2 regions of the Streptomyces sp. NPDC107562 genome follow, and region 1 is predicted to be linked to the other one. Evidence: riboswitches for the same ligand, from Rfam matches in the RefSeq annotation. Region 1 holds a riboswitch; the other holds the start of a gene.

Region 1 (15,799 bases):
TGGTGGCGGAGCGGAGAACGCAGGAGGAGGACGGGGCGACCCGGCGGGAGACCCACCTGTTGTCCCCGGAGCCCGACGGCAGCACCCGTGACGTGACGGTGACGGGGCTGCCCGAGGAATACACGATGGCCCGCCCGCTGGGCAGGTACGGCGATGCGGTGCTGTTCCGGGCCGGGCTGACGGGCACCTGGGAGACCATGGTGGTCGAGGTCGACACGACGACGGGCCGCGTCCGGAGCTGGACGGCCCCGTCGGCCGATCCCTATCTCAAGGCCCGGATCACCGAGGACCACCTGGTCCTCTACAACCCCAGCGACCCGACCGTCCTCGTCCACGACCGTGCCGACCTCGCCGCCGACCCGGTCCGCGTCACCCTGCGGGACGGCGGCGTGAACCCGACGCAGGAACTCACCGTGGTCGGTGACTGGCTGGTCCAAGGGTCCTACGCCAGGCCCCTCGCCGGCGGTCCCGAGGTGACCCTCTTCAAGGCGTCGAGCCCGGGCATCGCCACCGCGTCCGACGGTACGTCCGTGGTCATCGGTCGTACCGGCACGGACGACTGGGGTGTCCAGCGCATCCAGCCCGGCCCGGACGGCCGGCCCGTCGTGACGCAGATCAAGTCCCTGGGCAAGCCGTCGTTCGCGATCCAGGGACTCTCGCTCGACCAGGGCAGGCTCGTCGTCACGGACTACGGCACCAGCAACGGGGCCACCGGCACCCGTGTCGCCCGGACCCGGGCGGTCGCGCCGACGGGCACCCCGGTCTTCGGTTCCGCCGTTCCCCTCACCGACTCCAGCGTCGTCGTCGGCCGTTGCCCGGTCGACGACGACGCCTGCGCCCCCGTCCGGGGCTCGGCCGACGGCAACATCGCGTGGCTGGAGCACCGCTCGGCCGAGCAGGACCTGATCCGCGTCGCCGGTCCGTCCGGCCCCTGGCAGCGCACGGTTCCGGCCGGCGGACGGATCACCGACGTCTCCGGCGACTACCTCATCCACCGGACGGCCACCGAGCAGACGGTCTACTGGATCGGTGACGACGGCGCCCCGGAGCTCGTCCGTACGCCCGTGGCAGCCGCGCTGTCCGGCTCCGTGCTGTGGAGCGCGGGCACCACCACCGGCAGCGTCACCGCCTACGACCTGGCCACCGGCCGGACCACCGAGACCCTCGTCACGGACGCGGGCTGCACCCCGGACGAACTCCAGGCGCTGGGCCGCTTCCTGTACTGGGCCTGCGACGGCCGCGCCGGGGTCTACGACCGGACGGCGCACAAGTCCGTGCCCGTGCCCACGGGCGAGGCCAAGCTCGGCGACGGCTACGTCGTCACGCACGACCGGGCCGCCGGGAAGCTGACGCTCACCACGGTCGCCGACGGCACGCCCGCGAGCCGGGTGATCGGCGACCTGCCCGACACCGGTGTCTCGCAGCGGGACGTGCGCTGGACGGTGGACGAGGCGGGCGGCAACGCCGCCTACGTCGACGCGCAGGAGCGCGTCCACCTCATTCCCTCCGGCGTGCCGCAGCAGCCGTTGCGCCTGCTGCGTCCCGCCCGCAACGCCACCTCCGTCCAGGCCCGGGAGGTCGACGCCGTCCTGGACCCGGTGACCACGCTGCAGCTGTCCAAGCCGGCGGCCGGCTGGCGACTGACCGTGCGCGACAAGGTCACCGGCAGGACCGTCGACGTCCACGAGCGCGAGAGTGAGTCCGCTCGCGGCGAGCTGACGGTGGGCTGGGACGGCAACGTGGCGACCGGCGGCCGTCTCCCCAACGGCACCTACGACTGGACACTCACCGTCAGCCCCGCCGACGGCGTCGGCGGCCCGCTGGAGACGCACGGCACCGTCCGGCTCTACGACGGCAGCCCCGTGCGCCACGACCACACCGGCCCGTCGGGCATCGTGGACGGCGTCGGCGACCTGCTGAGCCTCAGCTCCTCGGGAGGTCTGACCTTCCACCAGGGCACGGGCAAGGGCGGGTTCACCGAGAAGCTCACCGGCACCGGCTGGCCGACGAGCGTGAAGGCGGTGCCGGTCGGCGACATGGACGGCGACCGCTGCAACGACGTCCTGGTCAAGTACAGCGGCGGGACGGTTCGGCTGTACAAGCCGGACTGCGGCGCCCCGCTGGAGCCGTCGACGCCCTACACCACGATCGCGACCGGCACCGGCTGGAACCAGTACAACGTCCTCACCTCGCCCGGTGACGTCACCAAGGACGGCCGGCCCGACCTGATCGCCCGCAACACCGCCACCGGCGGCGTCTACCTCTACAAGGGCACCAGCACGGGCACGTTCGCCCCGCGCGTGAAGCTCTACGACAACTGGAAGACGTACAAGAAGGTCGTCGGCGCCGGGGACCTCAACGGCGACGGCATCGGCGACCTGGTCGCCCAGGACACGACGAACGCGCTGTACCGCTACCTCGGCACCGGCAAGGGCACCTTCGCCTCCCGGGTCAAGCTGTCCCCCGCCTGGGGAGTCTCCTACAACGTCGTCGTCGGCGCCGGCGACGTCACGGGCGACGGCGCGGCCGACCTGATCGCACGCGACACCACCGGCGCGCTCTACCGGATCCCCGGGACCGGCAAGGGCTCCTTCGGCACCCGCGCACGCATCAGCACGGGCTGGCAGAACTACAAGGGACTGTTCTAGGCGGTGCCGGCGCGTCGGGGGAGGCGCCTGACGGGTGCCGGTCGGGTGCTCGTCCGGTGCCCGTCCGGTGCCCGTCCCGGCTCGCGAACCGGTGGATCTCCCGCGCTTCCGGACCCTTCCCTCAGGCACCCGGCCCTGTCTCCCGGATACCCGATCGGCGACGCGGCCTCCTCCGGCTATGCTCGGGGAGGCAACATCGCCTGGGCCCTTAGCTCAATTGGCAGAGCAGTGGACTTTTAATCCATTGGTTGTGGGTTCGAGTCCCACAGGGCCTACAGGACGGCCCCCGGCTCGCAGGATCTGAGCCGGGGGCCGGTGTGTTCCTCAAGTCGCGCCGGGTCCCGGCGCGCTGATCCGCTGTCAGCCGCACGCGGCGTGCGCGGGCGCGAGTGCGAGGTCTCCGGTCAGTTCCGCCAGCGGCAGCGTGTGCTGGGTCTGGAGGACCTTGGCGCGCAGGTAGCGGACGTTGTGGGCGGTGGTGAAGACGCCGGTGGGGACGCGCTCGTGGACGGCCACGCCGAGACCGCGCAGCTGCTCGGCCTTGTCGGGGTTGTTGGACAACAGGTCCAGGTCCGTCACGGACAGGGCGCCGAGCATCTGGGCCGCCGCCGTGTAGTCGCGGGCGTCCTCCGGGAGGCCGAGCGCGGTGTTCGCCTCGTACGTGTCGAGGCCCTGGTCCTGAAGGGCGTAGGCGTCGAGCTTGTTGTAGAGGCCGATGCCGCGCCCCTCCTGGCGGAGGTAGAGCAGCACGCCGCCGCGGGTCGCGATGCGCTCGACGGCCTCACGCAGCTGGGGGCCGCAGTCGCAGCGGGCCGAGCCGAAGACGTCGCCGGTCAGGCACTCGGAGTGCAGGCGCACCAGGGGGCGGGGGCCGGGCTCGCCGAGGACGACGGCCACGTGTTCCTGGCCGTCGGCCAGACCGTGGAAGGTGACCAGGTCGGCGTCGACGCTGTAGCCGTCGTGGAAGCGCAGCGGCACCCGGACGCGGGCACGCACGGTGGCGGCGGGGAAGTCGGGCATACGGGTCTCCGGAATCGGTTGTTTCAGTTTTGAAGCAGCCTCTTGATCGGCGACCCTACCGCATGCTTTAAAGTTAAAGCAAACAGTCCCCCGTGCGGTCTCGGCCGGACTCAGGAGCAGGGCGACGACCGGCGCCGCCAGGGCACATCACCCGACGCGCCGCCCTCGTCCTCTCCCTGCAACGCCTGCGCGACCCCCGTGAAGATCTCCTCCAGCTGGCCCACCTGCTGCGAGGTCAGATGGTCGAAGAGCGTCGCGCGCACCGTCCGCACATGTCCCGGCGCCAGCCGTTCGACCGTGGCCATCCCCTCCTCCGTCAGCGCGGCCACGCTCCCCCGCTTGTCCCAGGGGCAGTCCTCGCGCCGTACCAGCCCGTCCTTCTCCAGCCGGGTGACGGCGTACGTCAGCCTGCTGCGGGTGATCTTCAGGTGCTCGGCGAGATCCGTCATCCGGAGCCGGCGTTCCGGGGCCTCGGAGAGATTGGCGAGGATGGAGTAATACATGTGCGGCATGCCGGCCTCCTGCTGGAGCTGCCGGTCGAGCGCGTCCTCGAGGAGAAGGGTGGCCCCCATGTACGCGCGCCAGGCGCGCTGCTCCTGCGGAGTGAGCCAGCGAGTCGTCATGCCGCCAGTGTAGTTTTGCTTAAAACTTGAACCACATAGTCCGGGCCGGCGCGCCGCCAGGTACGCGGGCCCCCGGCCCGGCAGGCCGCCGGTCCCCGACCCCGAGGCGGAGCGCGTCCCATGCCCTACCCCTACGTCCTCCTGTCCGCAGCCGTCTCCCTGGACGGCTACCTGGACGACACCGGCCCCGACCGCCTCCTCCTGTCCAGCCCCGCCGACTTCGACCGGGTCGACGACGTACGGGCCTCCGTCGACGCGATCCTCATCGGCGCCGGCACCATCCGCGCCGACAACCCGCGGCTGCTGGTCAACTCCCCGGACCGCCGGACGGCGCGGACGGCGGCGGGCAAGCCGGAGTACCCCCTCAAGGTCACGGTCACCGGCACGGGCGACCTGGACCCCGACGCCCGCTTCTGGCACACCGGCGGCGAGAAGGTGGTGTACACGACGACGAAGGGCGCCCGGCGCCTGGCGGAGAACCCCGTCGCGGCCGACGTGGTAGCGCTCGGCGACACCGTCGACTGGCGCGCGGTCCTGGCGCACCTGCACGACGTACGAGGAGTCCGCCGCCTGATGGTCGAGGGCGGCGGCACCCTGCACACCCAGCTCCTCCTGGAGGGCCTCGCCGACGAGATCCAGCTGGTGCTCGCCCCCCTCTTCGTCGGCGACCCGGCCGCACCCCGGCTCTTCGGGCCCGGCGCCTACCCGTCGGGGCGCCTGCGCCTGGTCGAGTCCCGGCGGATCGAGGACGTCGTCCTGATGCGCTACGAGCCGACCGCCCCCGGCACCGGCAGCCTCGCCTCGGCCGCCGACCGCCGCTGGCTGGCCCTGGCCTGCGAGCTGGCGGCGCTGTGTCCGCCATCGGACACGGCGTTCAGCGTCGGCGCGGTGGTGGTGGCGCGGGACGGCACCGAACTCGCGCAGGGACACTCCCGGGAGGGCGGCGACCCCGTCGTCCACGCGGAGGAGGCGGCGCTCGCGAAGATCGACGCGGCCGACCCCCGGCTGCCCGGGGCCACCGTCTACACCAGCTTGGAGCCCTGCACCCGCCGCGCCTCCCGGCCCCGCCCCTGCGCGCGGTTGATCCTCGACGCCGGGGTGGGCCGCGTGGTCACGGCCTGGCGGGAGCCGGACACCTTCGTGCGCGACGCGGACGGGAGCGGGACGCTGGCGGCGGCCGGGGTGGAGGTCGCGGTGGTTCCGGAGTACGAGGAGGCGGCCAAGGCGCCCAATCGGCACCTCGCGGGGTGACCGACACCTGGCGGGGTCATCGCACCGCGAGCGCGGAAAGCGCTGGTCGGCGAGGGCGGCGGGAAACCCTGGCGCGGAGCGTCCCGCGCATGGCGTACACTGGTGTCTACCGACGCGGGGTGGAGCAGCTCGGTAGCTCGCTGGGCTCATAACCCAGAGGTCGCAGGTTCAAATCCTGTCCCCGCTACTGAAGGCCCGGGGCCGGAATCCAGATCATGGATTCCGGCCCCGAGTCGTTTCCCGGCAACGCTCGCGCCCGTCATCCGGTCGGCCCGCCCGGCTGGTAGCGGGCCGCCGCTCCAGGAACCCTGGACAGGTGCGGTGACCTGCGTAACGGGAGACGACAGTGCGGCCTGCGGAGGCAGAGGGAGAGGGGCTGTACGCCGGATCCGGCGGCCGCGTCCCCGGCGACCCGGCCCCCGAAGACCCTGCCCCCGGCCCCGGCCGCCCGGACGACTTCCCCACGTCGGAGAGCCCGGTACCGCCCCTGCCGCCGCCCGAGACGCGGCCGATCTCCTACGCCGGCACCCTCGTCCGCGTCCTTCCCGCCCTGCTCCTGGTGATCGGCGGCAGCTACGACTACATGACCCCGCGCGGCTTCACCGGCGCACCCCTGTTCACCGCCGCCCCGCTGATCGCCGCGCCGCTGCTGTCCCGCCGCGCCACGATCCTCACCGGGGTGGCGGCCGTGCTCGTGGTCCTCGGCCTGGACCTCCGGTTCGACGAGGTCACGGAGGTGGAGTCGCTGACCGAGCTGGCCACCGTGGTCACGGTCTCCCTCCTCGCTGTCTTGATCAACGTGCTGGTCCGGCGCGGTCACGCCCGCCTCGACTCGGCCTGGGAGATCGCTGAGGCCGCTCAGCTGGCGGTGTTGCCGGAGCCCGTCGGGAGGATCGGCGGGTTCGAGATCGCCGCGCGCTACGAGGCCGCCCAGGCCGACGCCTTCATCGGCGGGGACCTCTACGCGGTGCAGGACAGCAGGTTCGGCGTGCGACTGGTGGTCGGGGACGTGCGGGGCAAGGGCATGGGGGCGGTCGCCGCGGTCGCCGTGGTCATCGGGGCGTTCCGGGAGGCGGCCGAGCACGAGACGACGCTGGAGGCGGTCGCACAGCGGCTGGAGCGGGCGCTGGCGCGCGAGGGCACCCGCCGGGACGGGATCGACGCCTTCGAGGGCTTCACCACCGCCGTCCTCGCCGAGATCCCGCACGACGACGGGGTCGTACGGATCCTCAACCGCGGCCATCCACCGCCCCTGATGCTGCACGCCGACGGCACGGTGAGCACGCTGCCCGCCCGTGATCCGGCGCTGCCGCTCGGGATGGGTGAGCTGGGCACCTGGCCGGACCGTGCGGAGGTGTGCCCTTTCCCGGGCGGCGCGACGCTCCTGCTGTACACCGACGGCCTGTCCGAGGCCCGCGACGCGCACGGCGCCTTCTACGACCCCGCGGCCCGGCTGGCCGGCCGGACCTTCCCCGGCCCCGGCGAACTGCTGCGCACGGTGGCCGAGGAGGTACGCCTGCACAGCGGCGGCGGCACCACCGACGACATGGCGCTGCTCGCGGTCCGTCGGCCGGCCGACGCGTGTCACCCCGGGTGATCGAACGGAAGCCCTCCGCATAACGACTGACGCACCGTCAGATGTGGAGATGACTCCGAATGACGGTCAACTCGCCCGAATTTCGCCGTTCATAGACCTGTACGTCCCGACAGAAAGCGTTAATGATCAAGAGGAACAGCTTGGAAATCAGGCCCCGGTTCTATTAACGTCCGATAACGCAGCGCGGTCGTCCCAGCCGTCACAAGAGGCGGCTCCGTGCGCACGCGCCGAATCCCGCGCGAGGCCCTCACCGGCCGCACAAGGGAACCGGGGAACCATCATATTGGGGTGAATCGGGCGTATGTCGCCGTAGCAGTACGGCTGATTTACGCGCGTAGGAGACCTTCCTGCTCCGAACCCGTCAGCTAACCCGGTAGGCGAGAAGGAAGGAAAGGAGTACGCCCACGTGGCGTCCAACCGGCCTGCCCCACAGGCCCCGTTCGTGCCGCAGCAGCGCACCGCCGACGGCACCGACACATTCGTCTACGGCGCGCCGCGCACCGACGAGGGGCCGTGGGAGGAGTGGAATCCCAGCGCGGAGACCCTCCTTCCCGTACGCGGCCGGCATCGTGTCAGCAAGCAGCGTGGCGGCGGACTCGCCCGCAGCTCCACCGTTCTCGGCGTCGGTGTCATAGCCGCGGTCGGCGCGGGCGGCATGGCGAGCGCCAACACCGGCAAGCCGCCGGTGTCGATCTCGATGCCCGACCTGCCCAACGTCGGCTCGCTGATCTCCGACGACGACTCCGGCTCCGCCGACACCAAGACCGCGACCGCTCCGCTCAGCAGCCTCGCCACGGTCACCGTGGACACCGCGGAGGGCACCACCGACGCCGGTGAGACGCTGCGGGCCCGCATCATCGCGCAGGCCGAGCAGCAGCAGGAGCAGGTCGAGAGCAAGGCCGCCGCGGAGGCCGTGGCCGCTGCCGAGAAGGCCGCCGCCGAGGCCGCCGCCAAGGCCGAGCAGGAGGCCAAGGAGAAGGCCGCCGCCGCCAAGGCGAAGGCCGAGGAGGAGGCCCGGCAGAAGGCCGAGGCCGAGCGGCTCGCCGCGCTGGCCAAGCAGTTCACGCTGCCGACCTCGTCGTACACCCTCACCTCCACCTTCGGCCAGGCCGGCGCCCTGTGGTCCTCCGGGTACCACACGGGTCTCGACTTCGCCGCGCCGACCGGTACGCCTCTCAAGGCCGTACACAGCGGCACCATCACCGAGGCCGGCTGGAACGGCTCGTACGGCTACAAGACCGTGCTGACCCTCGACGACGGCACCGAGCTCTGGTACGCCCACCAGTCGTCGATCGGCGTCAGCGTCGGCCAGAAGGTCGCCACCGGCGATGTGATCGGCCGCGTGGGCGCGACGGGCAACGTGACCGGCGCCCACCTGCACCTGGAGGTGCACACCGGCGGCGGCGGTGGCATCGACCCGCTGGCCTGGCTGCAGAGCAAGGGCCTCACCCCCTGAGGCTCCGGACCCGGGTCCGACGCGAACTCCGGTGGTCCTGACGGCAACCCCCCGACGTCAGGACTGCCGGTTTTCGTCTGTCCGGTGCGCCCCCGCGCCGCCGTTCTCGCCCTACGTCCGGTACGGGTTGTACGCCGGGTAGGGCGTCGCCGGCCCGTACACGGGCGCCCAGCCGTGGACCGGCGGCATCAGCACCGGCACGGGCGGAGCGGTCGCCCGCGCCGCGTACTCCAGGGCCGGGCGGGCGATCTCCCGGCGGTTCCACAGTTCCTGGAGCAGCTCGCCTTCCCGTACGACGAAGTCCGCGCGGGCACGGCCCAGGCGGCCCCGGCGCCGGAGGAAGGCGAGGGACGTGGCGTACGCCTCGTACTGCGCGACCGTGCGGCCCGCCGGTCTGCCGAGGTGGTGGCCGGCGTACTCGCGGGCCAGCCGGCGGGCCCGCATGGAGCCGAGGGCGAACGGCTCGGCGGGCGAGAGCCAGCCGGCGACGACATAGGCCGGCAGTTCCTCACGGACGGTCCGCAGCTCGCGCTGGCGCGTCCAGATCACCAGCCAGGTCAGCAGGCCGAACGCGGGGACCATGAAGCCGCCGTACACCGCGAAGAAGCCGTAGTCCCCGAAGGTCGCCGAGCCGTTCCAGAAGGCGTGCATGCCCATCGCGAGCAGCAGCCCGGCCGGGGGCAGCAGGACGCGGCGCAGTCGCTGGCGCTCCCCGGCCAGGGCGGCGATGCCGAAGCCGATGCCGGTGAGCACCGTGAACAGGGGGTGCGCGAACGGCGACATGATGACCCGCACGAAGAAGGTCGCGGCGGTCACCGAGGCGATGCCGCTGTGACCGGCCAGCTGGTCGGTGCCGAAGGCGGTGCCGAGGTAGAGGATGTTCTCGGTGAAGGCGAAGCCGGTGGCGGTGACGCCCGCTATCACGACGCCGTCCACGATTCCGGTGAAGTCGCGGCGCCGGAAGAGGAAGAGCAACAGGATCGCGGCCGCCTTCGCGGACTCCTCGACGATCGGGGCTATGACCGTGGCGCCCCAGGTGTCCGCGCTGGTCGGGTCGGCGGTCGCGGTCGCTATCCACCGGGTCGCGAAGCTGTTGGCGATGATCGCTATCAGCGCGGCGGCGCAGGCGCCCCAGGAGAAGGCGAACACCAGATTCCGCCAGGGTCCGGGCTCGACCCGGTCCAGCCAGCGGAAGACGGCTATGAGCAGCGGCACGGGCAGGATCGCGAGGCCGAGTCCGACCAGGAAGCCCTCGGTGCCGGTCTGTTCGCGGACCAGGGCGAGGATCACCAGGCCGGACAGGGTGAGCAGCGTGATCAGTGCGCCGTACCGCACCCACCGCCTGTGCCACCAGTGCGCGTGCCGCAGGGTGCCGCCGGCCGGGATGCCGGGGTGCGTCGGGTACGGGGGACTGGTCGCCACGGCATTGACCCTAACGAGCGAAGAGGCGAACGAGGGCAGGTTTTACGGCTGACCTTCGTGCGGCACACGGCGGAAGAGCAGGTCGTTCACCACATGACCCTTCTCCAGGCCCTGCCCCTCGAAACGGGTGCGGGGGCGGAAGCCGGGACGTGGCGCGAAACCTCCGCCTGGTCGGGTGTTCGCGAAGGCGGGGTGCGCGGTGAGCACCTCCAGCATCACCTCGGCGTACGGTTCCCAGTCCGTCGCGCAGTGCACGAGCGCGCCCGGCTTCAGACGGGCCGCGGCGAGGGTGAGGAAGTCCGGCTGGATCAGCCGCCGCTTGTGGTGCCGCTTCTTGGGCCAGGGGTCCGGGAAGAAGACGCGCAGCCCGTCGAGGGAGTCCGGGCGGAGCATCTCGCGCAGCAGGATGATCGCGTCGCCGTTGGCCACCCGGACGTTGCCGATGCCGCTCTGGTCGGCGAGGTTGAGCAGATTGCCCTGGCCGGGGGTGTGGACGTCCACGGCGAGGATGTTGGTGTCGGGGTCTGCGGCGGCCATCCGGGCGGTGGCCTCGCCCATGCCGAAGCCGATCTCCAGCACGACGGGGTTGTCGTTGCCGAACAGCTCGGCGAGGTCCAGGACCCGCGAGCCGTCGATGTCCAGCCCCCACGTGGGCCACAGCCGCTGCAACGCGTCCGCCTGCCCTGCCGTCACCCGGCTCCGTCGCGGCTGGAAACTCCGGATCCGCCGCTCGAAGTGCGACCCGGCGGGGTCCGCCATCGGGCCGTCCGGAAAACGCGGCTCCCCCTTGACCCGCACCCGTCCGGCGACGGCATCGAGGGTGGGGTGAGGGGCTTCGGGGGTGTTCAGCGAGTCAGACACAGTGGGGCCGATTTTACGGGGTCGGAGGCGAGCGCCTCCGTGGCGTTCACGACGCTCGTCGGGGCTCGTCGGGACGGGGGGCCGACGGGGGGTGGGTGCGGCGGTGGCGTGCGGGCGGCAGTCGCGGGGCGGCGGGGACGACGGTGGGGTGGGTGCCGACGGTGGGGTGGGTGCGGCGCGGGTGTGGGTGCGGTGGCGTGCGGGCGGCAGGCGCGGGCGGCGGGGCCGACAGGGGGCGGGGCGGCGGGAGCGTGCAGGTCGGGGGGTGTGCGGCCAGCGGGCGCCTGCGGCATTCGGAGTGCGGGCGCCGTGCGTGGGGGCGGCCGGCGTGTGTGGTCGGCGGAGGTGTGCGGGGGTCGGGGGTGTGCGGGCAGCCGGGATTCTGCGGGCGCCACGCGTGGGGGCGGCAGGCGCGTGCGGGCAGCGGGCGTGTGCGGTAGTCGGAGTGCGGGCGGCCACGCGTGGGCGGCCGGCGCGTGTGGTCGGCGGAGGTGTGCAGGTCGGGGGCGTGCGGGCAGCGGGCGTGTGCGGCAGTCGGAGTGCGGGCGTCACGGTGGGGGCGGCAGGCGCGTGCCGGCATCGTGCGTCTCCCCCGGCACGGGAGTGACCTCGGATCCGGCGTGCGCCGAGGCTCGGCAGGGCGGCGGGGGCGTGGCTCCGGCGGGCGGGCCGCAGGGCGTGGCGGCGGCACCGTGCGGGCCGTGGGCGCGTGCCGGTGTTGGCGTGGGCGGTGGGGTGGTGGTCAGGTGTGGTTCAGCGTGTTCAGGGCGCGGCGGGCCACTTCCCGGCCGATCGGGAGGGACGCCGTCGCCGCCGGGGACGGCGCGTTCAGGACGTGGACGGCGCGGGCACCCTCGTGGATCAGGAAGTCGTCCACCAGCGTGCCGTCCCGGAGCACCGCCTGGGCCCGCACCCCGGCCGCCGACGGAACCAGGTCCTCCTCCGTCACCGCGGGCAGCAGCCTGCGTACCGCCCGGGCGAACGCGGCCTTGGACACCGAGCGCCACAGCTCCCCGCCCCCGTAGCGCCAGTGCCGGCCCGCTATCCGCCACGCCCCGGGCCAGGCCAGCGTCCGGGCCAGCTCACGGGGCCGGACCACCCCACGGTCGTAGCCCTCGCGGGCGAGCGCCGGGACGGCGTTCGGGCCGACGTGGACGCCGCCGTCGATGCCGCGGGTGAGGTGCACGCCGAGGAAGGGGAACGCGGGGTCGGGGACCGGATAGACCAGGCCCCGCACCAGCTCGGGCCGCGCCAGCTCGTAGTACTCCCCCCGGAACGGGATGATCCGCATGCCGGGATCGTCGCCGGTCATCCGGGCGATCTCGTCGCAGTACAGCCCGGCGCAGTTCACCAGCACCCGCCCGCGCACCACGTCGCCGTCCGCCGTCCGCACGGCGACCCCCAGCTCCGGGCGCCGGTCGATGCGCTGTACCTCCGCGCCGTAGCGGATCTCGGCGCCCGACGCCTCGGCCAGCTGCCGCGCGACCGCGACGAAGTCGCACACCCCGGTCGTCCCGACCTGTATGGCCGCCAGTCCCCGCACTCCTGGCTCGTACTCCGTGATCTGCCCCGCGACCAGTTCCCGCACCGGAATGCCGTTCTCCCGGCCGCGCTGCACCAGGGCGTGCAGCCGGGGCAGCTCGGCGCGCTCGGTGGCGACGATCAGCTTGCCGGTGACCGCGTGCGCGATGTCGTACTCCGCGCAGAACTTCACCATCTCGGCCGCGCCCCGCACCGCGTACCGCGCCTTGAGCGAGCCGGGGCGGTAGTAGATCCCGCTGTGGATGACGCCGCTGTTGTGCCCCGTCTGGTGCCGGGCCGGACCGGCCTCCTTCTCCAGCACCGTCACCCGCGTCCCCGGTGCGGCGCGCGTGAGGGCGTACGCCGCCGACAGGCCGACGATCCCGCCGCCGATCACCAGCACGTCACAGTCGTAAGCGACGGCCCGCACCCGCACCACCTCCCGCTCTCGATAGTGCACTGCGCCACTGACAACCCCCTCAAACCCGCCGGCCCGCCACGGGGCCGCGGGGGCGTCGCCCGGCGCGCCGCGCGACGCCCTACGCCGGGGTCATCAGCAGGGGCCGGGCCCGCTCCCGCAACTCCACCACCCGGGGCTCGTCCCCGTAGGGTTCCAGCCGGTGCAGGAGGTCCTTCACGTACTCCGTGGTCCGCGCGGACGATATCCGCCCCGCGACCTCCACCGCCCGCACCCCCTGCTCGCATGCCGCGTCGAGGTTCCCGGACTCCAGTTCGGCGACCGCGGAGACGACGAGCCGCAGCCCGTGCGAGCGGACGAACTCCTCCGTCGGCCTCGACAGCGCCTGCTCGGTGAACCGCCGCACCTGGCGCGGCGCCTTCAGGTCGCGGTAGCACTCCGCGGCGTCGGCCGCGAAACGGTCGTAGGAGTAGAAACCGAGCCAGGACGGGTCGTTGTCCCCGTCGCGCGAGCGCTCCAGCCAGCCCTCCGCCGCCTTCAGAGCCGCACCGGCCGCCTGCGCGTCACCCGCCCGCGCGTGGGCGCGTGCCTCGACCAGGCGGAAGAAGCTCATCGTGCGCGCGGTGGCCAGACCACGGTTGCGCTCCAGCGCGGCCTGCGCGAGGTCGACGCCCTCGTCGCCGAAGCCCCGGTAGGTCGCCTGCAGGGACATCGAGGCCAGGACGTAGCCGCCGAGCGGCACGTCCGCCGCGGCCCGGGCGAGCCGCAGGGCCTGGATGTAGTACCGCTGCGCGGCCTCCTGCTGGCCGGTGTCGAAGGCCATCCACCCGGCGAGCCGGGTCAGCTCCGCGCTCGCCCCGAACAGCGCCCGCCCGACCTCGTCGGAGTAGGCGCCGAGCAGCAGCGGTGCCGCCTCCACCCGCAGGCACTCCGGCACCATCGACGAACGCCAGTCGCCGCCCCCGTACTTGGAGTCCCAGCGCCGCGCGTCCTCCGCGGCCTCGCGCAGCTTCTGCACGTCGCTGTGGCCGACTTTGGCCGGTGCGCCGGACCCTTCCGCCGGGCTCGCCTCGCGCGCGACCGAGCTGTCGGCCGGGGTTATCAGCCATCGTGAGGCGGGCGTGGCGTACGCGCTCACCGCGAACGAGCCGGCGAGCGACTGCCAGATGCCGCCGGAGCCCGCCCGGCGCCCGGCCAGGTCGAGGCGGTACAGGTCGGTCGCCGAACGCACCGCCTGCCCGACGTCCCTGGGGAAGGCGAGGCCCACCTCCGGCGCGGGATCCGCGTCCGCCAGCCCGATCTCGTGGAGCGGCACCGGACGGCCCAGCTTCTGCCCGATCGCGGCCGCGATGAGATGCGGCGCGGCACCCTGCGGCACCATGCCCTTCGACACCCAGCGCGCGACCGAGGTCTTGTCGTAGCGAAGCGTCAACCCGCGCTGGGCGCCAAGGTCGTTGACGCGTCGTGCGAGTCCCGCGTTGCTGATTCCCGCGAGGGCGAGAACGGCGCCGAGCTTTTCGTTCGGCCCGCGTTGCTCCCTGGACATGCGCCACCCCTCGACACAGACGGCTGCCGCGATGGCATAACCACGCGGCATTCGTAAACCCAGCGTAGTTCGCCGCATCCCAAGCGTTAAGGGGCATTGTTCCGGATGGCGGGATTGTGGTCCGTACGGAAGTACGGTCCCGATACGCACAGTTGTGGCGTGCTCCCGTTGTGTGGCCGTGCGCCCGTCCGTGCGCTCTTCTCCGGCCATCGGGGGAGCGGTTCCATGGCTGTGCGTGGGTCGGCCCGCTGTACTGGACCAGTGGGCTGGGGGATACCGCCGCCCCAATCCCCGCGGGCGGTGGACCGGTCCGGGAGGCGAACTCCGCCTCCCGGACCGTGCGCTGCCCGATCGGTGCGCAGAGCCTGCACGGAGCGTGCACGAAGCGTATGCACGTGCACCTGCCCGGTGTCGATTTGGCCAAAAATCAACCTCGCCTCCTGTGCGGTATTTCCGCGTCCACCACGGGGTTTGAGGGCGCGTTGGTGGTCTACGGGGGGCGTACCAGGGGCGCATTCGCGTCGCGGTTGCCTTACGGCAAGAGGCTGTTGGGGCAGCCGCGATGCGTCAGCGGGCGGATTCCGGGGTATCTCCGGGATGTTCCGGGGTCGCGCGAGGCGGTGCGCGGGGCGCATTCGGGGGATCACAAGCGGCACCGCCGCCGCTCCGCGGCGCGTTCTTCGTGGCAGCATGGTGAACCGGTTCGTTCGGTGCACTGGTTGTCCACAGCCTGTGGAGGCGTCGATGCGGTGGTTGGTGGGGTGGAGCAGCACCGCCGCGGGAGCCGCCCGGATCGGTTCGGCGGGCGCGACCGGTCTCGACGGCGAGACCCTGCACCCCGTCGGCTCCCAACTCCTGTGGGGCGACCCGGATCCGCTGTGGGCCGTCGGCGACTGGCGCCCCGACGAGGTCCGGCTGGTCTCCGCCGACGCCCAGACCCGCATCGCCGTCCTCGGCACCTGCGGCGCCACCGACGAGGAGCTGCGCCTCGGGCTGTTCACCGCGCGCGGAGGGGCACTTCGCCATCTGACGGCCTGGCCCGGCAGCTACACGGCGGTCGTCCAGGCCGGCCGGCGCATCACGGTCTGCGGCGACCTGGCGGGCGCGAGACCCGTCTTCCACACCCCCTGGGCGGGCGGCACCGCCTATGCGACCGCCGCCCTGCCGCTGGCCGACCTCATCGAGGCCAACCTCGACTTCGGCCACCTCGCCGCCCTGCTGGCCGCCCCCGACGTACCGGCCGCACTGCACGACTCCACCCCGTACGACGGGGTGCGCCGCATCCCGCCGGGACACGCGCTCATCCTGCGCGCCGGGGCCCGCGAGGTCGCCGGCTACGAGCAGGTCGCCTCGCTGGCCGTCGCCGCGCCGCCCGCCGACCCCGACCGCGCGGTGGACGCCGTCCGTGACGCCCTGGTGGAGGCCGTGCGCGCCCG
Region 2 (15,799 bases), on a different contig from region 1:
GATCGGCGTTCGGATGCCTGATCAGGTGGCGGGCAGCCGCGATCACCTCGCGCAGGTTGTGCGGCGGCATGTTCGTGGCCATGCCGACCGCGATGCCGGAGGCGCCGTTGACCAGCAGGTTCGGGAAGGCGGCGGGCAGGGCCACCGGCTCCTGCTCCTGGCCGTCGTAGTTCGGCGCGAAGTCGACGGTGTCCTCTTCGATGGACTCCGTCATCAGGCTCGTGGCCTCGGCCATCCGGCACTCGGTGTACCGCATGGCGGCGGGCGGGTCGTCGTTGCCCAGCGAGCCGAAGTTGCCGTGGCCGTCCACCAGGGGCACCCGCATGGAGAACGGCTGCGCCATGCGCACCAGGGCGTCGTAGATCGACGCGTCGCCGTGGGGGTGCAGCTTGCCCATGACCTCGCCGACCACGCGGGCGCACTTCACGTACCCGCGGTCGGGGCGCACGCCCATCTCGTTCATCTGGTAGACGATGCGGCGGTGCACGGGCTTGAGACCGTCACGGGCGTCCGGCAGGGCCCGGGAGTAGATGACCGAGTACGCGTACTCGAGGAAGGAGCCCTGCATTTCGTCCACGACGTCGATGTCGAGGATCCGCTCCTCGTACGAGTCGTCGGGCGGCGGGGTCTTCGTGCTGCGGCGGGCCATCGCTGCCGGCTCCTCCTGTTTTCGGTCGTTCGCCCACGGGGCGCTCAGGTCCCTGCGGCTCACTCCAGCTGAGCGTGAACCACATCTGACGCGGACCATTGTGGACCGCGCCACTGACAGCGCGGACGCTGGACCCGACGTCGGCCACCCGGCCCCGCGCTGACCCGCAGGCTACGCCCTCGCGCCGGGCATCCGGATTCTCGCTGTGGGCGTACGCGCTCCGGGAACTTCACACCAGGTCCGCGCGCTTGCATACAGTGGCAGGACTGGCAGGATTTCCGCGGTTTCCCGACCGCACCGCGATCGAAGGGACGTACATGCCCATGGGTCACACGGCCACAGCCGAGGCAGGCTCCGGCGGGCTGACAGCGACAGAGCACCGCCTGGACAACGGCCTGCGTGTGGTGCTCTCCGAGGACCACCTGACCCCGGTCGCGGCGGTGTGCCTGTGGTACGACGTCGGCTCGCGCCACGAGGTCAAGGGGCGTACCGGCCTGGCTCACCTCTTCGAGCACCTGATGTTCCAGGGGTCCGCCCAGGTCAAGGGGAACGGTCACTTCGAGCTGGTGCAGGGTGCCGGTGGCTCCCTGAACGGCACGACCAGCTTCGAGCGCACCAACTACTTCGAGACCATGCCCACCCACCAGCTGGAGCTCGCCCTCTGGCTGGAGGCGGACCGCATGGGCTCGCTGCTCACCGCCCTGGACGACGAGTCCATGGAGAATCAGCGGGACGTCGTCAAGAACGAGCGCCGCCAGCGCTACGACAACGTCCCCTACGGGACCGCCTTCGAGCGGCTCACCGCCCTCGCCTACCCGGAGGGCCACCCGTACCACCACACGCCGATCGGCTCGATGGCCGACCTGGACGCGGCGACCCTGGAGGACGCGCGCCAGTTCTTCCGTACGTACTACGCGCCGAACAACGCGGTGCTGTCGGTGGTCGGCGACATCGATCCCGAGCGGACGCTCGAATGGATCAAGAAGTACTTCGGTTCCATCGCCGGCCACGACGGCAAGCCCGCCCCGCGTGACGGCTCGCTGCCCGAGGTCATGGGCAAGGAGTCGCGCGAGGTCATCGAGGAGGAGGTTCCGGCGCGTGCCCTGATGGGCGCCTACCGGCTCCCGCACGACGGCACGCGCGCGTGCGACGCGGCCGATGTCGCGCTCACCATCCTCGGCGGCGGCGAGTCGTCCCGCCTGTACAACCGGCTCGTCCGGCGCGACCGCACGGCGGTGGCGGCCGGGTTCGGCCTGCTGCGGCTGGCCGGAGCGCCGTCCCTGGGGTGGCTGGACGTGAAGACGTCCGGCGACGTCGAGGTGCCGGTCATCGAGGCCGCGATCGACGAGGAGCTCGCCCGGTTCGCCGAGGAGGGCCCGACGGCCGAGGAAATGGAGCGCGCGCAGGCGCTGTTGGAGCGCGAATGGCTGGACCGGCTGGGCACGGTAGCCAGCCGCGCCGACGAACTCTGCCGCTACGCCGTGCTGTTCGGTGACCCGAAGCTCGCCTTCACCGCCGTGCAGCGGGTCCTGGAGGTGACGGCCGAGGAGGTCAGGGAGGTCGCCAAGGCCCGCCTGCGGCCCGACAACCGCGCGGTGCTCGTCTACGAGCCCACGGCTGCGGCAGACGCCGAGACCGACGCAGACGACGACACCGAGGAGGCGGCGAAGTGACCGAGCTCGCCACGATGGACTTCCACCCGCAGCCGCAGGCGGGCGAGGCCCGCCCCTGGGCGTTCCCGGCTCCCACGCGCGGGACGCTCGACAACGGCCTCACGGTGCTGCGCTGCGATCGCCCCGGCCAGCAGGTCGTGGCCGTGGAGGTGCTGCTGGACGCGCCCCTGGAGGCCGAGCCGGCCGGACTCGACGGCGTCGCCACGATCATGGCGCGGGCCTTCTCCGAGGGCACCGACAAGCACTCCGCCGAGGAGTTCGCCGCCGAACTGGAGCGCTGCGGCGCCACCCTGGACTCGCACGCCGACCACCCCGGCGTCCGGCTGAGCCTGGAGGTGCCGGTCTCCCGCCTGCCCAAGGCGCTCGGGCTGCTGGCCGACGCGCTCCGGGCGCCCGCCTTCGCCGACAGCGAGGTCGAGCGGCTGGTCCGCAACCGCCTCGACGAGATCCCGCACGAGCTGGCCAACCCCGCCCGGCGGGCCGCCAAGGAGCTCTCCAAGGAGCTGTTCCCGACCGCCTCGCGCATGTCCCGCCCGCGTCAGGGCACCGAGGAGACGGTCGCGAAGATCGACTCCGCGGCCGTACGCGCCTTCTACGAGCGGCACGTCCGCCCCGCCACCGCCACCGCCGTGGTCGTCGGCGACCTCACGGACATCGACGTCGAGGTGCTGCTCGGCGAGACCCTGGGCGCCTGGGCCGGCTCCCAGGCGCAACCGCGTCCGGTGCCGCCGGTGACGGCGGACGACACGGGCCGCGTGGTGATCGTGGACCGTCCCGGCGCCGTCCAGACCCAGCTGCTCATCGGCCGCGTCGGCCCCGACCGGCACGACCGCGTGTGGGCGGCCCAGGTGCTCGGCACGTACTGCCTGGGCGGCACCCTCACCTCGCGTCTGGACCGCGTCCTGCGCGAGGAGAAGGGCTACACCTACGGGGTGCGCTCGTTCGGTCAGGTGCTGCGCTCCGCGCCCGACGGCAGCGGTGCCGCGATGCTCGCCATCAGCGGTTCCGTGGACACCCCGAACACCGGTCCCGCGCTGGAGGACCTCTGGACGGTGCTGCGCACGCTCGCCGCGGAGGGGCTCACGGACGCCGAGCGGGACGTCGCCGTGCAGAACCTCGTCGGGGTGGCGCCGCTCAAGTACGAGACCGCCGCGGCCGTCGCGGGGACGCTGGCCGACCAGGTCGAGCAGCACCTCCCCGACGACTACCAGGCGACGCTGTACCAGCAGCTGGCCGCGACCGGCACCGTCGAGGCCACCGCGGCCGTCGTCAGCGCCTTCCCGGCGGACCGTCTGGTGACGATCCTCGTGGGTGACGCGGCGCAGATCAAGGAGCCCGTGGAGGCCCTCGGCATCGGCGAAGTCACGGTCGTGTCGGCCGAGTAGAGGCCTGCGCACGGCACGCGCGTGCAGGGGCCCTGGTGACGGATGCGTCACCAGGGCCCCTTTATGTCCCAATTGAGGGAGAGGTCGCCTGTCTGGCCTGTGGGATGCGCTACAAACGCCCGGTTGGGTTTGGGGATTGAAAGATGTCCCGCTTAGCGTCATCCGGGCTGTCCGTCAGGCAGTGCGCCGCACCCGCGGCACCGGACAGCCATCGCCGAGTCCCCGTACGGCGCGAGCCAGGGGAGCCGGGGACCCAACCATGAAGTCCCTGGGGTGAATCGGACTCCCGCGCACGGCGAGGGAGTCCGTAGGAGACCTTCCTGCTCCGAACCCGTCAGCTAACCCGGTAGGCGAGAGGGAAGGAAAGGACCAGCCACTACATGGCGTTCACGCGCGCCACCGGGAAGCACCGTCGTCCCAGCCGGATGAAGCGCACCACCGCCCGCGCGGCGGGGGTCGCGGCCCTCACCACCACCGGTGTCATCGGCACCCTGGCCGCTCCCGCGCTCGCCGCCGAGCCCGCGGCCGAGCAGACCGGCCTGCTCCCGGTCATCACCATCGGCGACTCGGTCGCCGAACAGATAGACGCCCAGGCCGTCGCCCAGCAGCAGGCGGCCGCGGAGGCCGAGGCCGAGAAGAAGGCCGAGGCCGCCGCCAAGAAGCGCGCGGAGGAGCGGGCCGAGGAGGCCCGCGAGGCCAAGGAGCGCGCCGCCCGCGAGGCGGAGCGCAAGCGCCTCACCACCTATGTGTCGCCGATCAGCGGCTCCTACGTCTCCACCGGCTACCGGTCCGGCGGCGCCCTGTGGTCGTCCGGCAGCCACACCGGTGTCGACTTCCACGCGGCGAGCGGCACGCCCGTGCACGCGGTCGGGTCCGGCACCGTCGTCGAGGCCGGCTGGGGCGGGGCGTACGGCAATCAAGTGGTGATCAAGATGAACGACGGCACGTACACCCAGTACGGGCACCTGTCGTCCTTCTCGGTCTCGGTGGGCCAGACGGTCACGCCGGGGCAGCAGATCGCCCTGTCCGGCGCCACCGGCAACGTCACCGGAGCGCACCTCCACTTCGAGGCCCGGACGACGGCGGAGTACGGCACGGACATCGACCCGGTCGCCTACCTCCGCTCGCACGGCGTCGGCGTCTGACGGCGGATCGCCCGTTTCCCGTGGCCCCGGCTCCGTGAGCCGGGGCTTTCGGTGTTTCGCACGCCTGTATGTCCAAAAAATATGCATGGATTCCGGCCCGCCATCGGAAATTCCGGCTCATTGCAATAGAGTCGCGGAACACACGTCAGTCGTCGGCGTTTCACGGGGATTAAGGCGGAGGTCGGTCATGCGTGTTCCGGCGCATTCGGTGTGCACGGCCATCCGGGACGACATCGTCGCGGGTGTCTACGAGCGTGGCGGCCGGCTCACCGAGGAACTCCTCGCGCGCCGCTACGGGGTCTCGCGCGTCCCCGTCCGCGAGGCCCTGCGCACGCTGGAGGCCGAGGGCTTCGTGGTGACCCGGCGGCACGCGGGCGCGTGCGTGGCGGAGCCCACCGAGCAGGAGGCCGCCGACCTGCTGGAGATGCGCCTGCTGCTGGAGCCGCTCGGTGCCGCGCGGGCCGCGCAGCGGCGTACCGAGGCCCATCTGAAGGTGCTGCGCGGCCTGGTCCGGCTGGGCCAGGAGCGGGCGAGGCGGGGCAGCAGCGAGGATCTGCGCTCCCTGGGCGGCTGGTTCCACGAGACGCTCGCCCAGGCCTCCGGCAGCCCCGCGCTGATCGCGATGCTGACCCAGCTGCGGCACAAGATCGCCTGGATGTACTCCGTGGAGGCGCCGCTCAGCCACGTGGAGTCCTGGTCGGAGCACGGCGCGATCGTGGACGCGGTGGCGCGCGGCGACGGTGAAAGGGCGCGCGCGGTCACGGCGCTGCACGCCGAGCGCGCGACCGGCGCGCACCGGCTCCGATTTCCCGGCGTCGGAGACCGCGCGGACCGTGTGAGGACTTCGCAACATGCCGTCAACATGTCGGGCCTGCGGCATTAACACGAGCGCCGTATACAAAGAAACGACTTTCGGCGGCGGAGCAATTTCCGCTGCCCTTTTCGGCATGCCCTGAATTCGGGCGCGTCGTGGTGCGGAAAACCGACCGGGTGTGCCGGAGAACGGCAAAGCCGCGCCGCCCGGAAAGAGGCGACGCGGCTTCGGAAATGCCGTCGGGGGGGCTCAGACGGTCTCGGGAAGTTCCTCGAGGCCCTCCGCGACCAGCTTGGCCAGACGGTCGAGCGCGGCGTCCGCGCCCTCGGCGTCGGAGGCCAGGACGACCTCCTCGCCACCCTGGGCGCCCAGACCCAGGACGGCCAGCATGGAGGCCGCGTTGACGGGGTTGCCGTCCGCCTTGGCGATCGTCACCGGGACGCCTGCGGCCGTGGCGGCTCGGACGAAGATGGAGGCGGGGCGGGCGTGGAGACCCTCGGCCCAGCCGACGTTGACGCGGCGCTCAGCCATGTGATGCTGCCCTTCAGGTGTTCAGGGTTGTCTAGACCAGTTTCCCACATCGTGGAGCATGCCCCGACGGGCCCGGTGTCCCGCCCCGGGCGGCGCCGGAACGCGGCCTCGCTCCGGCTCGTGTCCCTCCACAGACTGCCTCGCGCCGTTGTCGTACGCGAGCCGTACTCTGGGCCCCATGCAGAGCCCGTCGGACCGGCACGAGTACCCCGCCCACTGGGAGGCCGACGTGGTGCTGCGCGACGGCGGCACCGCACGCATCCGGCCCATCACCGTCGACGACGCCGAGCGCCTGGTCAGCTTCTACGAGCAGGTCTCGGACGAGTCGAAGTACTACCGCTTCTTCGCGCCCTACCCGCGGCTGTCCGCGAAGGACGTCCACCGCTTCACGCACCACGACTTCGTGGACAGGGTGGGACTCGCGGCGACCATCGGCGGCGAGTTCATCGCCACCGTGCGCTACGACCGCATCGGCGCCGACGGGATGGCCGCGTCCGCGCCCGCCGACGAGGCCGAGGTCGCCTTCCTGGTGCAGGACGCCCACCAGGGGCGCGGCGTCGCCTCCACCCTGCTGGAGCACATCGGCGCCGTCGCCCGCGAGCGCGGCATCCGTCGCTTCGCCGCCGAGGTGCTGCCCGCCAACAACAAGATGATCAAGGTGTTCACGGACGCCGGGTACACCCAGAAGCGCAGCTTCGAGGACGGCGTCGTACGGCTGGAGTTCGACCTCGAACCCACCGACCGCTCGCTCGCGGTGCAGCGCGCGCGGGAGCAGCGCGCCGAGGGGCGGTCGGTACGGCGGCTGCTGACGCCCGGTTCGATCGCCGTCGTCGGCGCCGGGCGCACGCCCGGGGGAGTGGGCCGCAGCGTGCTCGGCAACCTCCGGGAGGCCGGGTTCACCGGCCGCCTGTACGCCGTGAACAGGGCGCTGCCCGACGGGTGGAAGGAACTCGACGGGGTGCCCGCCCACAGGTCGGTGCGCGACATCGAGGAGACCGTCGACCTCGCGGTGGTGGCGGTGCCGGCGGAGCATGTCCCGGACGTGGTCGCGGAGTGCGGGGAGCACGGCGTGCAGGGGCTCGTCGTGATTTCCGCCGGGTACGCCGAGAGCGGGCCCGACGGGCGCGAGCGCCAGCGTGAACTCGTGCGGCAGGCACGCGCGTACGGCATGCGGATCATCGGCCCGAACACCTTCGGGATCATCAACACCTCCCCGGCGGTGCGGCTCAACGCCTCGCTGGCCCCTGAGATGCCGCGGCCCGGGCGGATCGGGCTGTTCGCACAGTCCGGGGCGATCGGCATCGCCCTGCTGTCCCGGCTGCACCGGCGCGGTGGCGGGGTCACCGGGGACACGGGCGTGTCGACCTTCCTGTCCTCCGGCAACCGTGCGGACGTGTCCGGCAACGACGCCCTCCAGTACTGGTACGACGATCCGGACACCGACGTCGTCCTCATGTACCTGGAGTCCATCGGCAACCCGCGCAAGTTCACCCGGCTCGCGCGGCGGACCGCGGCGGCGAAACCGCTGGTCGTGGTCCAGGGCGCGCGGCACGGGGGCGCGGCGCCACAGGGACACGCGGTACGGGCCACGCGCCTGCCGCACGCCACGGTGTCCGCGCTGTTGCGGCAGGCCGGGGTGATCCGGGTGGACACGATCACCGAACTGGTGGACGCCGGGCTGCTGCTCGCGCGCCAGCCGCTGCCGGCGGGGCCACGCGTGGCGATCCTCGGGAACTCCGAGTCGCTGGGGCTGCTGACGTACGACGCCTGCCTGGCCGAGGGGCTGCGACCGCAGGCGCCGCGCGACCTCACGACCGCGGCCTCGCCCGAGGACTTCCGGGCGGGGCTGGCGCGGGCGCTCGCCGACGAGACGTGCGACGCCGTCGTGGTGACCGCGATACCGATGGTGGGGGAAGGCAGGGCAGGGGACGCGGCGCTGGCCGAGGCCCTGCGGTCGGGCGCGGCGGCGGTGCCCTCCAAGCCGGTGCTGGTGGTCCACGTGGAGCTGGGCGGTCTCGCGGACGCGCTGTCGGCGGCGGCGAGCACGGCACCGCAGGCGGGACCGACGAGCGAGGACACCGGCGCCGGCACGAGCAGGCCGGACGCCCTGGAGGAAGGCCCAGCCCGGTCACGGACACCGTGGCCCCCGCGCACGGGCACGCCTCCGAAGCCCCCGGAGTCCCCGAGGCCCCCGGAGCGACGAACGGCGCCGGCCCCCGACGGCCAGGAGGCCGCGGCCCCCTCCCCCCTCCCCGTCGATTCCCATCTCATCCCCGCCTACCCCGCCGCCGAGCGGGCCGTCCGCGCCCTCGCCCAGGCCGTCCAGTACGGGCAGTGGCGACGGGAGGCGGCCGACCCCGGCAAGGTGCCGGAGTACGACGACATCGACGAGAAGGGGGCGGCGGAGCTGATCGGAGGGCTGCTCGCGCGCGGGCAGGGCCTCACGCTCGGCATGGAAGAGACCTGCGAGCTGCTGCGCCGGTACGGCATCCATGTGCACCGCGCCCGGCCCGCCCCGACCCCCGACGACGCCGCCGAGGCCGCCCGCGCCCTCGGCTACCCCGTCGCGCTCAAGGCCACCGCCCCGCACCTGCGCCACCGTGCCGACCTCGGCGGTGTCCGGCTCGACCTCGCGGACGAGGAGCAACTGCGGCGGGCGTACACCGAGTTGAAGGAGCTGTTCGGGAAGCCGGAGGAGCTGCGGCCGGTCGTGCAGCGGATGGCGCCACGCGGAGTGGACACCGTCGTACGGGCCGTGATCGACCCGGCCGCCGGAGCCGTGCTCTCCTTCGGGCTCGCCGGTGCCGCCTCCCAGCTGCTCGGCGACACCGCGCACCGGCTGGTCCCGGTCACCGACCGTGAGGCGACCTCGCTGATCCGCTCGATCCGGACCGCCCCGCTCCTCTTCGGCTGGCGCGGCTCCACCCCCGTCGACACCCCCGCCCTCGAACAGCTGCTCCTACGGGTGTCCCGCCTGGTCGACGACCACCCGGAGGTGGTGGCGGTCACCCTCGAACCGGTCGTCGTCGCCCCCCACGGCCTCAGCGTCCTCAGCGCCTCGGTCCGCCTGGCCCCACCCCCCGTCCGCGACGACCTGGGCCCACGCACCCTGCCCACCTACTGAGCCCGGGGCCCGCACCACCCGAGCGGTGCCTCGCAGTCAGTGGGCCCCCGTAGGATGGACGGCATGGCCAAGACCAGTACGACGACCCAGGGGCTGCGTGCGGCGATCGAGCGCAGCGGCTACTACCCGGCCCTCGTGGCCGAGGCGGTGGAGGCCGCCGTGGGCGGCGAGCCCATCCGGTCGTACCTGGTCCACCAGGAGACGACGTTCGACCAGAACGAGGTGCGCCGGCACGTCACCGTGCTCGTCCTGACCGACCACCGCTTCGTCGTCAGCCACACCGACGAGCAGGCCGCCGACAGCACCTCGCCGACGCCCTACGCCACGACGTCCACGGAGTCGGTCAAGCTCGACCGGATCTCCTCCGTCGTGGTCAGCCGCGTCGTCGCGAACCCGGAGTCGTACACCCCGGGCACCCTCCCGCGCGAGGTGGTGCTCACCATCGGCTGGGGCGCCGTCTCCCGCATCGACCTGGAGCCCGCCGCCTGCGGCGACCCCAACTGCGAGGCCGATCACGGCTACACGGGCAGTTCGACGGCGGACGACCTCAGCCTGCGCGTCAGTGAGGCCGGGGACGGCCCCGAGACGGTCCGCCAGGCCCTCGTCTTCGCGCAGGCCGTCTCCGAGGCGACCGCGGACCCCACACGCTGATGGCACAGCCCGCCGCCTGGGACCACCCCGAGCCCCTCGCCGTCGACTCCGCCCCGCGCCCCGAGTACGGCACGGGCTCGCTCGCCGACCTGCTGCCCACCCTGGCCGCCGGCATGGGCGTACCCGACATGACCGCGGCGATCACCGAGCTCACCCCCGTCGACCGGGCCTGCGTGTTCCTGATCGACGGGCTCGGCTGGGAGCAGGTGAAGGCGCACCCGCTGGAGGCGCCGTTCCTGACCTCGCTCCTTCCCTCCTCGCGCGGCGGCACGGGCCGCCCCCTCACCGCCGGCTACCCGGCGACGACCGCGACCTCGCTGGCCTCGGTCGGCACCGGACTGCCGCCCGGCGCGCACGGCCTGCCCGGGTACACCGTGCGCAACCCGGACACCGGCGAGCTGATGAACCAGCTGCGCTGGCACCCCTGGACACCGCCGGCCGCCTGGCAGCCCTACCCCACCGTCTTCGAGCTCGCGGACCGCGCCGGGGTGCACGCCGCGCAGGTCTCGTCGCCCGCCTTCCAGAACACCCCGCTGACCAAGGTCGCGCTCAGCGGCGGAACGTTCCACGGGCGGCTGACCGGCGAGGAGCGCATGGACCTCGCCGCCGAGCAACTCGCCGCCGGCGACCGCAGCCTGGTCTACACGTACTACGCCGAACTCGACGGAGCAGGCCACCGCTACGGTGTCGCCTCGGACACCTGGGTCGGCCAGCTCATGTACGTCGACCGCCTCGTCCAGCGCCTGGCGGAGCAACTGCCCCCGCGCAGCGCGCTCTACGTCACCGCCGACCACGGCATGGTCGACGTGCCCTTCGACGAGCGGCACCGCATCGACTTCGACGAGGACTGGGAGCTGAGCGCGGGCGTCGCCCTGCTCGGCGGCGAGGGCCGCGCCCGCCATGTCTACGCGGTCCCGGGCGCCGCCGACGACGTGCTGACCTGCTGGCGCGAGGTGCTCGGCGAGCAGTTCTGGGTGGCCTCACGGGACGAGGCGATCGCGGCCGGGTGGTTCGGGCCGCACATCGACGAGCGGGTGTACGCACGCATCGGCGACGTGATCGCGGCCGCGCGCGACGACGTCCTGCTCATCGCCTCCCAGCGGGAGCCCAAGGAGTCCCTGATGGTGGGCAACCACGGCTCGATGACCCCCGCCGAGCAGCTGGTGCCGCTGCTCGAAGTGCGTTCCTGACCCCCACCGCCGACCTCTCCCCGAAAGGTGCTCAACTTCCCATGCCCGAGCTGGTGTTCTTCTCCGGAACGATGGACTGCGGGAAGTCGACGCTGGCTCTCCAGATCGAGCACAACCGTTCCGCGCGGGGGTTGCAGGGCGTGATCCTCACCCGCGACGACCGCGCCGGCGAGGGCAAGCTGTCCTCCCGGCTCGGCCTGGTCACGGACGCGGTCGAGGTCGCCGACGGCATGGACCTGTACGCGTACCTCGTCGACCAGCTCTCGCAGGGAGGTCGCGCGGACTACGTCATCGCGGACGAGGCACAGTTCCTGGCGCCGGAGCAGATCGACCAACTCGCCCGCGTGGTCGACGACCTGGGCCTGGACGTCTACGCCTTCGGGATCACGACCGACTTCCGCACCAAGCTCTTCCCCGGCTCGCAGCGACTGGTGGAGCTGGCCGACCGGGTCGAGGTGCTCCAGGTCGAGGCGCTGTGCTGGTGCGGGGCGCGCGCCACGCACAATGCCCGCACGGTCGGCGGCCAGATGGTCGTCGAGGGCGCCCAGGTGGTCGTCGGCGACGTCAACCAGGCGGACACCGTCGGCTACGAGGTGCTGTGCCGCCGGCACCACCGGCGCCGTATGACGGCGGCCTCGGCGCACGCGGCGGCGCTGTCGCCCGACGTGCTGCCGGTGTCACCCGTCTGAGGGCCGGCTCTGGATCAGCGCGAAGCGCGCGCCCTCGGGATCGGCCACCGTGGCCACGCGCCCGTGGGCGCTCTCACGCGCCGGTCCAAGGACGTGCCCGCCCAGTCCGGCGACATGGTGCAGCGCCTCGTCCGTGTCGTCGACCTCGAAGTACGTCAGCCAGTGCGGGCCCCGGTCACGGGGCACCGACATGCCCAGTCCGTGCACGCCGGCGACCGGGCGCCCGTCGAGGTGCAGGGTGAGGTAGTCGACGTCGGCGGAGACCACAGGCTCCCGCACATGGCCGAAGACGCTGCCGTAGAACTTGGCGACCCGCTCGGACTCGAACGTCAGCAACTCGTGCCAGGCCGGCGTCCCCGGCAACCCCGCGATGCCGATGCCCTGATGGGCCGCCGCCTGCCAGACACCGAAGACGGCGCCCGAGGGGTCCGCGCAGATGGCGAGCCGCCCGGCGTCCTCCGCGTCGAGGGGGCCCACGCCGACCGTGCCACCGCACAGGCGAATCGTCTCAGCGGTCCGGTCGACGTCGTCGGAGGCCAGGTACGGGGTCCAGGCGACCGGGAGATGCCGGTCCGGCGGCAGTCTGCCGATGCCCGCCACCTCACGGCCGTCGAGCAGCGCCCGCACATAGGGGCCGAGCTGCTGGGGGCCGGGCCGGAACTCCCAGCCGAACAGGATGCCGTAGAACTCCTCGGTCGCCGCCAGGTCGTGCACCATCAGGCTCACCCAGCAGGGTGTTCCGGGCGTGTACCGCGCGTGCGCCCCGCCCGCGCGGTCGGCCGGCCCCCGTGCCTCGGTCATCGTCACTCTCCCCTCGGCCCCTCGCGGTGGCCGTGTCGCTTCCGCCCTCGGACCCCCGTGCCCGATGCTCGCACCGCCCTCGTCGTCCCGCTCTCGGGGCGCGCCGCCGCATTCCGCTGCCCGCCCGGCAGTTGCCCGGTCCGCGGTTGCTTGTTCGGTTCCGTCGGATTGCTTCGGATGCCGCTCTGCTCTACGGGTTGTGCCCGATCCCGTACGCCTGGTGATCGAGCGTGCCCGGCCGAGCAGAGTAGCCCGAGCTGGACGATGCGGCCACCCTGTGCGCAAGACTGGTGACCATGAACGCCATCATCACCGCATCCGAACTCGCCGACGACCTGGCGGGTGGCCACCCGCCCGTCCTGCTCGACGTCCGCTGGCAGCTCAGCGTGGCCAAGGCGGCCGGTGAGCCGTCGTTCGACGGTCGCGCCGAGTACGCCGCCGGGCACATTCCGGGCGCCGTCTACGTGGACCTCGACCGTGAGCTGGCCTCCGCGGCCGGCGCGCACGGGCGTCATCCGCTGCCGGACCTCGCGGAGTTCGGTGCCGCGATGCGCCGTGCGGGTGTGTCCGCCGGTCGCCGGGTCGTCGTGTACGACGGCGGCCAGGGTTGGGCCGCGGCCCGCGCCTGGTGGCTGTTGCGCTGGACGGGTCACCCGGACGTGCGAGTCCTCGACGGGGGGTTGCCGGCGTGGGAGGGAGCGCTCTCCCGGGAGGAGCCGGTGCCGGCGGAGGGCGACTTCCGTCCCGAGCCCGGGGCGCGGGGGCACCTCGACGCCGACGGGGCGGCGGCATTGGCCCGTTCGGGTGTACTGCTCGACGCGCGGGCGGCGGAGCGGTACCGGGGCGACGTGGAGCCGATCGACCGGGTGGGCGGGCACATCCCCGGCGCGGTGTCGGCGCCGACGAACGAGAACGTGGGTGCGGACGGCCGCTTCCTGCCCGCCGGGGAACTCCGGACGCGCTTCGAGGCGCTGGGGGCGCACGACGAGGAGCAGGTCGGCGTGTACTGCGGCTCCGGTGTCTCCGGAGCGCATGAGGTGCTGGCGCTGGCCGTGGCGGGGATCCCGGCCGCGCTGTACGTGGGCTCGTGGTCGGAGTGGTCGTCGGACCCGTCGCGACCGGTGGCGGTCGGTCCGGATCCCCAGTGACCCGGGCCCTGGCGGGGCGCGCCGCTCTCCCGCGCGGGCAGAGGGCCCGCCCCTGAGCGATCAGGGGCGGGCCCTCGTGGCGATGGCGGCCGTGCCGCCGGTACTACTCCTGCTTCTTGCGTCGCGTCCCGAACACGATCTCGTCCCAGCTCGGGACCGCCGCTCTGCGCCCCGGGCGGACGCCGTCCGCCTCCGCCTGCCGGTCGGTGGCACCGACCAGGCGGTCGCGGTGGCTGCCGACGGAGCGCGGCATGAGGACGTCCGCGTAGGCGGAACCGGCCGAGGCCGCGGGCGCCGGGGGCTCCTCCGCCTCGGGTTCGGCGGCGGGCTCCTCCACCGGATCGGGCGCGGGACGCTCCGGGACCACCAGGTCGCCCCGGAAGCTCGGCACCGCCTCCAGGAGGCTGGTCAGCGAGTCCCGCTCGGCCACGCCCTCCTCGACCGGATCGACCGCGGGCGGCGGCAGGCTCGGCCGCTCCCGTTCCCGCTCCAGAGGGCGGTCCACCGTCCGCTCGCGCGGCAGCCGTGCGATGCGCGGCACGAAGGGAAAGCTGGGCTCGGGCGTGCCGAGGTCGTCGGCCTCGCCGATCAGCGAACGAGCCTCGTCGTCGACGGCCTGGACGAGCCGCCGGGGCGGGTCGTACGTCCAGCTCGCCGAGTGCGGCTCGCCCGCCACGACATAGACCAGCAGCACTTCCCAGGTGCCGTCGTCGCGGCGCCAGGAGTCCCACTGCACGGTGTCCTTCTCGGCGCCGCGCAGCACCAGCCGCTCCTGCACGGCCTCGCCGAGCAGGGGGCCGGAGTTCTCGCCGGGGCGGCGGACCGGAGTCTTACGGGCCCGCTCGGCCATGAACGCGCGCTCGGCCAGCACGGGGCCCTCGAAGCGACGTACGCGATCGACGGGGATGCCCGCCATCTGGGCGACCTCTTCCGCGCTCGCGCCCGCACGTATCCGCGCCTGGATGTCTCGGGGGCGGAGATGGCTCTCCACCTCGATCTCGATCTGGCCGAGGCGGGGACGGTCGCCGCGCACGGCGGCACGGAGCCGTTCATCGATCGGAAGCGTGTACTCCGTGCTGTCCGCAGCCTTCAGCACCAGCCGTGTGCCGTCATTGGAGACGGCCACGACACGCAGTTCGGGCATGGGGACCTCCCGGGTGGTGCCTGCCGACGTCACGTGCGTCGCTGCTTCCGCTAGTCGAGTGTGGCCTGCCCGGGTGCAGCCTGCCACAACCTTGCCGAGTTGCCCGGCGTGTCGGGCACAGGGCCCCCGACGCCGTTATGGCACGGTTACCTATTCGCAACGCTAAGTGACCAACTCCGTCACCCTGTGCAACTTGCCCCCTCCCGGCGGTCCACCGAGGTCGCGGACGCCCAGGCGGGAGACCGGACCCAGGGCTCGCAACAGTACTCCATTTGGACCACGTGCGTGGATTGGCGCGCCGCTCAACTTCTCCCAGGGGACGGTACTTGGCCGCCGCTGGTGGATTTTCCTGATCATGTACGTGGCGTACTTCACGGAATCCCCCGATACGGAACTACCGCTTTCGGCCGTACGTCCCCCTCTCGTACCCCCAGTCGATCAAGTACGGGAAAGGCAGGCAAGGCACCGGAATGCGTGAAAGGCCCGAAGTCGTCCAGGAGTCGAGCACCGGCGAGGAGGGGGGACGACGGCGGATCGACCTGAGCGTGCCCCAGGTGGCGGGCAGCGCCGTGGCCGCCGTGGTGGCCGCCAAACTCGCCTCGTACTTCGGGGTGTACGGCACCATCCTCGGTGCCGGACTCGTCAGCGTCGTCGCCACCTGCGGCGGTTCGCTGTTCCAGCACTTCTTCACCCGAACCGGCGAGCAGCTCCGTGACACCAGGGCGCCGGCCCCCACGGCGGAGCAAGCCCCGCGTGCGCCGGGCGAGTTCTCCGCGGGCACGGTCCACCGCGCGCGGGTCAGAGGCCCCAAGCGCCCCCTGCTGGCGGCCGCCCTGGTCTTCGGCGTCACGATGG

The links. Region 1 has a riboswitch for cyclic di-AMP ahead of ACZ7LV_RS34765 (M23 family metallopeptidase). Riboswitches for the same ligand answer to the same signal wherever they lie in the genome.
Region 2: another riboswitch for cyclic di-AMP. It lies ahead of ACZ7LV_RS10865 (M23 family metallopeptidase); the one in region 1 lies ahead of ACZ7LV_RS34765 (M23 family metallopeptidase).

The regions. Positions count from the first base shown of each region.
Region 1 covers NZ_JBVKBE010000018.1:118,972-134,770, forward strand. The annotation lists gene ACZ7LV_RS34730 (FG-GAP repeat domain-containing protein) at 1-2,648, shown strand, start outside; tRNA gene ACZ7LV_RS34735 (tRNA-Lys) at 2,851-2,923, shown strand; gene ACZ7LV_RS34740 (GTP cyclohydrolase II) at 3,009-3,668, opposite strand; gene ACZ7LV_RS34745 (MarR family winged helix-turn-helix transcriptional regulator) at 3,779-4,291, opposite strand; gene ACZ7LV_RS34750 (dihydrofolate reductase family protein) at 4,412-5,542, shown strand; tRNA gene ACZ7LV_RS34755 (tRNA-Met) at 5,656-5,729, shown strand; gene ACZ7LV_RS34760 (PP2C family protein-serine/threonine phosphatase) at 5,889-7,139, shown strand; cyclic di-AMP (ydaO/yuaA leader) riboswitch at 7,355-7,534, shown strand; gene ACZ7LV_RS34765 (M23 family metallopeptidase) at 7,546-8,595, shown strand; gene ACZ7LV_RS34770 (PrsW family intramembrane metalloprotease) at 8,707-10,017, opposite strand; gene trmB (tRNA (guanosine(46)-N7)-methyltransferase TrmB) at 10,060-10,878, opposite strand; gene lhgO (L-2-hydroxyglutarate oxidase) at 11,621-12,859, opposite strand; gene ACZ7LV_RS34785 (MFS transporter) at 12,939-14,363, opposite strand; gene ACZ7LV_RS34790 (asparagine synthase-related protein) at 15,108-15,799, shown strand, end outside.
Region 2 covers NZ_JBVKBE010000003.1:110,919-126,717, forward strand. The annotation lists gene ACZ7LV_RS10850 (DNA gyrase/topoisomerase IV subunit A) at 1-649, opposite strand, end outside; gene ACZ7LV_RS10855 (M16 family metallopeptidase) at 967-2,322, shown strand; gene ACZ7LV_RS10860 (M16 family metallopeptidase) at 2,319-3,707, shown strand; cyclic di-AMP (ydaO/yuaA leader) riboswitch at 3,910-4,075, shown strand; gene ACZ7LV_RS10865 (M23 family metallopeptidase) at 4,088-4,852, shown strand; gene ACZ7LV_RS10870 (GntR family transcriptional regulator) at 5,040-5,735, shown strand; gene ACZ7LV_RS10875 (HPr family phosphocarrier protein) at 5,916-6,197, opposite strand; gene ACZ7LV_RS10880 (bifunctional acetate--CoA ligase family protein/GNAT family N-acetyltransferase) at 6,376-9,321, shown strand; gene ACZ7LV_RS10885 (DUF5998 family protein) at 9,376-9,972, shown strand; gene ACZ7LV_RS10890 (alkaline phosphatase family protein) at 9,972-11,162, shown strand; gene ACZ7LV_RS10895 (thymidine kinase) at 11,204-11,851, shown strand; gene ACZ7LV_RS10900 (VOC family protein) at 11,840-12,652, opposite strand; gene ACZ7LV_RS10905 (sulfurtransferase) at 12,949-13,800, shown strand; gene sepH (septation protein SepH) at 13,904-14,944, opposite strand; gene ACZ7LV_RS10915 (hypothetical protein) at 15,415-15,799, shown strand, end outside.